2 regions of the Flavobacterium sp. GNP002 genome follow, and region 1 is predicted to be linked to the other one. Evidence: riboswitches for the same ligand, from Rfam matches in the RefSeq annotation. Region 1 holds a riboswitch; the other holds the start of a gene.

What was found. A riboswitch is a leader RNA that binds a small molecule or an ion and turns the genes downstream of it on or off. The one in region 1 is predicted to bind cobalamin.
Region 2: it holds a riboswitch for cobalamin, as region 1 does, so the genes downstream of both, ACXX80_RS09830 (TonB-dependent receptor plug domain-containing protein) here and metE (5-methyltetrahydropteroyltriglutamate--homocysteine S-methyltransferase) in region 1, are expected to answer to the same signal.

The regions. Positions count from the first base shown of each region.
Region 1 is NZ_JBTGUW010000001.1:832,231-836,664, forward strand. Features, by position in the region: gene ACXX80_RS03750 (DUF3078 domain-containing protein) at 1-809, shown strand, start outside; gene ACXX80_RS03755 (deoxyguanosinetriphosphate triphosphohydrolase) at 813-2,159, opposite strand; cobalamin riboswitch at 2,371-2,564, shown strand; gene metE (5-methyltetrahydropteroyltriglutamate--homocysteine S-methyltransferase) at 2,752-4,434, shown strand, end outside.
Region 2 is NZ_JBTGUW010000001.1:2,242,772-2,247,205, forward strand. Features, by position in the region: gene cobT (nicotinate-nucleotide--dimethylbenzimidazole phosphoribosyltransferase) at 1-237, shown strand, start outside; gene ACXX80_RS09820 (adenosylcobinamide-GDP ribazoletransferase) at 288-1,094, shown strand; gene cobC (alpha-ribazole phosphatase) at 1,079-1,615, shown strand; cobalamin riboswitch at 1,655-1,931, shown strand; gene ACXX80_RS09830 (TonB-dependent receptor plug domain-containing protein) at 2,009-3,919, shown strand; gene ACXX80_RS09835 (N-acetylmuramoyl-L-alanine amidase) at 4,067-4,434, opposite strand, start outside.

The DNA of each region.
Region 1 (4,434 bases):
AAGTTGCCTTTGTTAACTGGAGTGCCGGAGGAACAAGTTCGATTTCAGGATTGTTTAAAGGAAAATTTCATCGAGTTTATGCCCGTAGTAATTACAACTGGTCAAATGAGTTAATCGTTAAATATGGCTTGAATAAACAAGACGGAATTGATATACGAAAAACAGAAGACGCAATACAATTAAACTCTACATTTGGCTATAGAAGAGATACTCTTTCAAATTGGTATCATTCGGCTAAATTCAATTTTAATACGCAATTCACAAACGGTTACGCCTATCCAAATACTGAAAAAGCAATCTCAAAACCCTTTGCACCTGCCTATATATTTATGGGTGTAGGCGCTGAAAATATCGATAAGGATAAAAAAAGAACATTTTACATCTCTCCGTTTACATTTAAAACTACCTTAGTTTTAGATCAAAAATTAGCAAATCAAGGTGCTTTTGGAGTTGCTAAAGCCACCTACGACTTGGATGGAAATCTGCTTACCGAAGGAGAAAGATCAAAAATGGAACTTGGATTCTTAGTTACCAATAAATACAAAAAAGAAATCTTCAAAAACATTAATCTGGAAAATCGTTTAAGCTTATATTCTGATTACATAAACCGTTTTGGAAATATAGATGTAGATTGCGACTTTCTAGTAGAGCTTGTGGTAAATCAATATGTGAAAGCAAATATTGGAGCCCATGTTATTTATGATGATGATATCAAATCTAAAAGAGAAATCGAAGGAATACAAGTAACAGAAGGCCCAAAAACACAAGTACGACAAGCCATTGGTGTTGGAATCGAATATATATTCTAAAAATTAATTCTTCTTTCTGCCATTAATAGTTTCAAACAATTCAAGTGCATTCCCGTCAGTCAAAAGCGATACATAATGACAAATGTGAAGTAATCTTCCATAAAGATTCTCTTTTTCCAAATGGTGTTTCTCAGGCAACATTTTCAGAATCAAAGAGTCGTAATTAGAAGCAGTTCCGTTGAATTTATTATTGAAAGCCGTTATGAATTTATCCAACAAAGTTTGAATAATTTGATAACCAACAATTTCTTTCTCGATGACTTCTCGGCTTTGATAAATGTTTTTAACACTGATTTTGATAATATCATCCATCTGTGCTTTGTACTTACTTTTATCCATGATAGCAAACGGGAATTTACCATCCATAATTAATGCTTCATTTTCGATAAAAACTTTCACTGCATCATTGATCAAACTACCAATTGCCAAAGCACGCAAATAACTTATTCGGTCTTCTTTGGTTTCTAAAGTCTTGTATTTTGAAGTATCAATGCTGTCTTTCACCAATTTTATCAAATATTCCAACGCAAAATCTTCGGAAACTAATCCTAAATTAATACCGTCTTCAAAATCAATAATGGTATAACAAATATCATCTGCAGCTTCGACTAAATATGCCAAAGGATGCCTTTCGAAACCAATATTGTCTCCCGATTTATTTGGAATCAAACCCATATCAGAAGCCACGTCTTGAAAAAAGTTTTTTTCAGTTTGAAAGAAACCATATTTTTTATCGGCTATGTCTTTTGTTGGTTTTTTAGGTAAACTTTCTTTTGGATATTTCATGAAAGCTCCTAGAGTTGCATACGAAATTCGAAGTCCACCTTCAATTCCGGGACGACTGGCCGTCAGTACCGAAAAACCATTCGCATTTCCTTCAAAATCAATTAAATCCTGCCATTCTTTTGACGTAAGCTGGTCTTTGTATTGTTGCCCTTTTCCAATGGAGAAATATTCGCCAATTGCTTTTTCACCGGAATGTCCAAAAGGTGGATTCCCAATATCGTGCGCCAAAGATGCCGCAGCAACTATAGCCCCAAAATCATTCATATGATAGCCATGAACTTCTTTCAGATGTGGATATTTTTCGATGATTTTTTTTCCTACCAATCGTCCTAAAGAACGCCCAACAACCGAAACTTCTAAACTGTGCGTCAATCTAGTATGCACAAAATCAGTTTTTGACAAGGGAATAACTTGTGTTTTATCCTGCAAACTTCTAAAAGCGGACGAGAAAATAATACGGTCATAATCAACTTCAAAACCCAAGCGGGTGTCGTCTTGTTCTACACGCAATCTTTTGCCTTTGTCGCCTTGTCGTCTTAGTGATAAAAGTTGTTCCCAGTTCATGATTTCTTTTTAAAATTTCTTTCCAAAGATAGAAGAAATAGACACATTATCAAGTGAAATAAAGTCAGGTATGGCTTTATTTATATGAAAAATATAAAGTATCTCATCCTATTAATACAATATCCTAAAAATAACAAATTAACAAACCTATCGAAAAAAACTTCAAAGGATTAGTGTTACTTTTGTACCGAATTTAAGTTCTTAATTTATTTCTTCATCAACCGATAAGGGTTTTACTTAACTGTAGATTAATAGGGAATCGTGTGTAAATCACGAACTGTCGCGCAACTGTAAGTAACACAAAAAGTTTTTATCTGAAAAAAGATCCACTGTATGCCAATGGCAAATGGGAAGGATGATAAAAATGTTACAAGTCAGGAGACCTGCCTTTTATCGAATTGACAATGCTTTCGCGATTTGAAGCAATAGTCAGGTATGGTGCGTTTTGAACACAATGAGCATGACTATTTATGCCTTATTGTGCATTTCTCTTTTGCAACGTATTCTCCTTTCTACTTTTCATTTCTAACGAGCATTCTGAAATGCATCAAGAGCTTTTAATTGATTTATTCATCATTTAAAAAGCAACAAAATGCTAACAAACAATCTTGGCTACCCGCGAATTGGTAGCAACAGAGAATTAAAAAAAGCCTGTGAATCGTACTGGGCAGGAAAAATTTCAGTAGACGAACTTTTGGCTGTAGGCGCAACTATCCGCAAGGAAAACTGGCAATTACAAGTCGAGGCTGGAATCGATTTAATCCCCTCTAACGACTTTTCGTTTTACGATCAAGTACTGGATTTATCACTCACATTAGGTGTTATTCCAAAGCGCTATCAAGAATTAGCAAAAACTAACTCCACTATCGATTTGTATTTTGCCATGGCAAGAGGTTCACAAAAAGATGGACAAGATGTCGTTGCTATGGAAATGACAAAATGGTTTGACACCAATTACCATTATATCGTACCCGAATTCACAAAAGATCAAGAATTCAAGTTATTCTCCGAAAAATTAATCAACGAGTTCAAAGAAGCCAATGCCTTAGGAATCCCAACAAAACCAGTTCTAATAGGTCCCGTTACTTATTTACTTCTTGGAAAAGAAAAGGAAACAGGTTTCCATAGAATTGATCTTATCGAAAAATTACTTCCAGTATATTTTGAAATTCTTCAAAAACTGGAGAATGAAAAAGTAGAGTGGATTCAATTTGACGAACCATTTTTAGCTTTGAATCTAACTGATAAAGAAAGAAGTGCCATCACTTATGTGTATACCGAAATCAATAAACGTTTCCCTAAAATCAAATTGATTCTTGCTAATTATTTTGATTGTTTTGGCGAAAATCTTGACACTGTTCTCGCCTTACCTGTTCATACGTTGCATTTAGACTTGGTGCGTTGTCATTCTCAATTGGATGACATTCTGGAATCAGGACAATTATCAGCCAATGTAAATCTTTCGCTTGGTGTTGTAGATGGAAGAAATATCTGGAAAAATGATTTCAAAAAATCTTTAGCTCTTATCAAAAAAGCAACAGACACACTTGGCGAAAACAGAATTCTAATTGCGCCATCGTGCTCTCTTATTCACTCGCCGTGTGATTTGGAATTAGAAACCAACAACGCAACACTAACTCCTGAAATTAAGCAATGGCTAGCTTTCGCCAAACAAAAAACAGAGGAAATAGTACTGCTTAAATATTTTGCTTCAAATGAAATAGATATCAGTAATTCTATCCGTTTTAAAGAAAACACGATTGCCAATGAAAACCGAAAAACATCAAAATTAATCCATAACGATGCGGTAAAAAATCGTGTTGCCAGCATTACAACCGGCGATGACCAAAGACAAAATCCATTTTCCATTCGTAGAGAAAAACAAATAGATGTATTGAATCTTCCTTTGTTTCCAACGACAACTATTGGTTCTTTCCCTCAAACTGCCGAAGTGCGCAGCTGGAGAGCAAAGTTTAAAAAAGGCGTATTAAATCAACAGCAATACGATGATTTACTCCAAAAAGAAACCGAAGAAACAATTCGCTTTCAAGAAGAAACTGGCATTGATGTTTTGGTTCATGGAGAATTTGAACGCAATGACATGGTGGAATATTTTGGAGAGCAACTCGATGGATTTACGTTTACCAAAAATGGCTGGGTACAAAGTTACGGCAGCCGTTGTGTGAAACCCCCAGTTATTTATGGCGATGTTTCGCGTCCAAATCCAATGACTGTAAAATGGTCTGCTTTTGCACAATCGCTTACACCAAAATGG
Region 2 (4,434 bases), 1.4 Mb from region 1:
GCCTTTAAAAAGAATCCATACATTATTAAAAATGCTATTTTTTGCCATTCATCTGCGGAGCAAGGGCACCAAAAAATATTAGATTATCTAGGAGTTCGTTCCCTGTTGCAACTCAATTTAAGGTTGGGTGAAGGCACGGGTTGTGCGATTGCTTTTCCTATAATTGAGTCGGCTGTGGCATTCTTGAATGATATGGCCAGTTTTGAATCCGCGGGTGTGAGTAGCCGGGAACTTTAAATTTAATTTGTTAGTAAATAGATAAATTGGCTTTAGCCAAAATAAAAAAAATGAAAAAAGAACTACACATATTTTTTACGGCATTAATGTTTTACACAAGGATTCCATGTCCTGCAACCATCGATCATAATCCAGATTATTTAAATAAAGCGTCCCGTTATTTTCCATTAATTGGTTGGATTGTAGGTAGTGTGGCGTTTGGTGTATACTCTGTTTTTAATTTTTTAGTAGCACCTGAAATTGCTGTAATCTTCTCTATGATTGCTTCCGTTTTAGTTACCGGAGCTTTTCATGAAGATGGTTTTGCTGATGTTTGCGATGGTTTTGGAGGTGGTTGGACCAAAGAAAAAATACTGATGATCATGAAAGATAGCGCCATTGGTGCGTATGGAGCAATTGGTTTAGTACTGTTGTTAGTGCTTAAATTTCAAGGGTTAACTCAATTAATTGATGTTTCTGATAATCCTAAATTTATAATTTATAGTCCACAATTTATAATCCTGTTGCTTTTTGTTTCCGCGCATTCTATCAGTCGATTAGCAGCAATTTCAATTGTTTTTACCCATGAATATTCTCGTGAGGACGCTTCCAGCAAAAGCAAACCTATCGCACAAAGTTATTCTTGGAGAGAAGTAGTGGGAGCTTTCTTTTTTGGATTACTTCCATTAGTTATTTTGTCCTATTTTCAGTGGCAAATACTGTTGGTTTTAATCCCTGTTTTTCTGACCCGATTCTTTTTAGCACGTTATTTTCAGAAATGGATTGACGGGTATACCGGAGATTGTTTGGGCGCAACCCAACAGGTTTGTGAAGTGGTTTTTTATATATCAGTTATTGCATTATGGAAGTTTATTTAGTACGTCACACAGAAACGGTTTGCGAAAAAGGAATTTGTTATGGACAATCCGATGTGGAAATCAAGAAGCCTTATGATGCTGTTTTTCAGTCTGTTTTAAATCAATTGCCTCAAGATGCAAATCTGTATTCCAGTCCTTTACTTCGCTGTATTCTTTTGGCAAATTACATCAAAGACAATTCAGAAATTTCAGCTGTAAACGAAGATTCCCGTTTAATGGAAATGAATTTTGGCGATTGGGAAATGAAAAATTGGGATGTAATTCCACCGGATGACTTTACGCCTTGGATGACTGATTTTGTAAATGTTCGCGTGCCGAATGGAGAATCATTTACGGATTTACACAATCGAGTAATTGATTTTATGCATAATGAACTTCAGCAAACCAATTCAAAACCAGTTATTATTGTGGCACATGCAGGAGTGATACGTAGTTTTTTATGTAAAATTTCGGAATTGCCACTAAAAGACGCTTTTCAGAATAAAGTAGATTTTGGAGCTGTAATTAAAATTGAATTATAAAATCCGCAATTATTTAGGTTATTAACTTAATATAATTTTATCTTTGCCGCCGTATTGAGGTTGAGGTTTGTTTATTTTCAAACCCCATTAAAAGGGAATCAGGTGAAAGATTTCAAGTTTTAGATTTCAGATTTCAGGGTTTAAATCCTAAATCAAGATTTCTAAATCAAGAATCCTAAATCCTGAGCTGTACCCGCAACTGTAAGCTATCAAGCTTGTTGTTATCTACAAAACCACTGTCACGTCATTAAAGACGAGATGGGAAGGTAAACAACAAGACGCAAGCCAGGAGACCTGCCTATTACATCGAGTATCAAACTTTCGGGAAAAAAGGTTTGGGTATGGGTCATTCTATGCTTTTCTCCCCAATTTATTAAATTTTACATTTTAAAAATGAACAAAAAATTCATTCGCTTTAGTGCGATTGCATTGTTATTTGCAATGAACACGTATGCACAAGATCAAGAGCCAAAACAACTTGATGAGGTTGTTGTTTCCGATTCAAAATTTGCTTTGCCAAAAGAAAAATCAGGAAAAGTTATCGTCAAAATTACTGCTGAGGATTTGAAGAAAAAATCAGGGCAATCAGTAGCTTCTATTTTAAGTGCGGTAGCAGGTGTTGAAATTAATGGAAATCAGAGCCGTAATGGAAAAGATTTGGGACTTTACATTCGCGGAGGAAGAAATCATCAGGTTTTAATTTTGATTGATGGCGTTCCTGTAACAGATGCTTCTGGGATTAGCTTATCGTATGATTTGAGATTGCTTCCAGTGGAGCAAATTGAAAGTATTGAGATTATGAAAGGCGCTTCAAGTACTTTATACGGTTCTGGAGCTGCGACAGGTGTTATTAATATTACACTAAAAAAAGCAGGTAAAAAAGCGATTGCAGGAAATGCATACGTAAATGTGGGCACACAAACGGTTGCTAAATCAGCAAATTATAGTGTGCAGGATTACAATCAGGGTTTTGCTGTAAACGGTGGTTTCGAAAAAGTAAATTATTTTGCATCCTTGAATAGTACTGAAACTACAGGAATTTCTGAAGCAAGACCATTAAATTCGAATACTCAATTTGAAAACGATGATTTTTCAAGATTAAATTCTATAGTTAAAATTGGTTTTACGCCAACTAAAAAATTATCCTTGGATTTCTTTGCAAATTATGACCGAATGAAAAGCGGTTTTGATGCAGGTTCATTTTCGGATGACATTACTAATTTCAGTCTTTCAGAGCAATTTAGAGTTGGTTTTTCTCCAAAATACAAATACAACAAAGGAGAATTTGTAATTAATTCTGGTGCCAATGTAATTAATCGCGATATTTTTAGCTACGGATCTTTATTCCAGGCAAAGTCAAGAAGTGTCAATGTTGATGCCTTTAATAAATATGAAATTTCATCTCAATTATTTGTAGTTACTGGAGCTCAATTTCAGTTTCACGAAATGTCAAACGTGAGCCAGTATGATGCGATTACAACTGAGATGGCTAAATTCAATATGATTGATCCTTATGTAACGGCAGTTTATAATTCTGGTTTTGGATTAAACGTAAATGCTGGTGCGCGTTATAACATGCATAGCAAATACGGGAATAATTTAGTGTATAACGTAAATCCATCGTATAGCTTTTCTGAGTCTTTAAAAGTATTGGCTTCGTATAGTACTGCATTTGTAACACCTAGTTTGTATCAATTGTATTCTCCGTATGGAGATTTAGATTTATCTCCGGAGAAAGATGCCACAGCCGAAATAGGTTTTGAAGTAAGTTTAGCAAATAAAAAATTGGTCTTAAATGCAGTTGCTTTTCAAAGAGAAGAGGAAGATGCAATAGGATTTGATTTGATGACTTACAAATACTTTAATGTAAATGGGAAAAACAAAGCCAAAGGACTTGAAACAATGGTTTCGTATGCTTTTAATGATAAAGTAAAATTCAATGCTAATTATACTTTTACAGAATTAGAAAGACAATCTCGTATCTTGAATCCTAAACATAAAGTCAATGCTGCTATAGATGTGCAAGCAACGTCTCGACTTGCTTTTAATGTGGCATATCAATTTGTGTCTGACAGATATTTAGAATATACAATCTATCCAGCGCCAACGTATGACCCTGTTTTGAAATCAGAAATTTTGAAAGATTACCAATTAGTAAATGCTAATGTTCGTTATGAATTGATCAAAAACAGATTGAATATTTTTGGTGCAGTTGATAATATTTTGGATAAAGACTTTGTCGAAAGTAGAGGATACAGTACAAGAGGTAGAAATTTTAAATTAGGTTTGAATTTCTTGTTCTAAAAATAAAGAAAAATTATTTCAGTTTTACTCTTAATTCCCGTTCCCTAATTTGGAACGGGTTTTTTGTAGGGGAAGATTTGATTCTTTGATTTGTAATAAAAAAAGAGGCTTTCATCACTGAAAGCCTCTTTTTTATTTAAAGTTATTTTATTTCAACTCTGAGATGAATTCTATTATAGTGGCTGCAATTTTATTTTGTTCCAAATCATTAGTCAGATATTCTCTATCAGTTAGATTAGACATGTAACCTAATTCAACAAGCACTGCAGGTACTTCTGATTTTTTTAAAATAAAAAAAGGAGCTTTCTTAATTTCAGATGCTTTTAAATTAGTATTTTGAATGAATTTATTACGAAGTTCATTCGCAATTTTATTTGATTTTTCATTTGCAATCGATTCATTTGCAATGTAAAATTCCATTCCTGATTTTGCCAAATTTGAACTTTTATTGACATGCAATGATAAAACTAAATCAGGTTTGATTTTGTTAATGATTACTGAACGATCACTCAAAG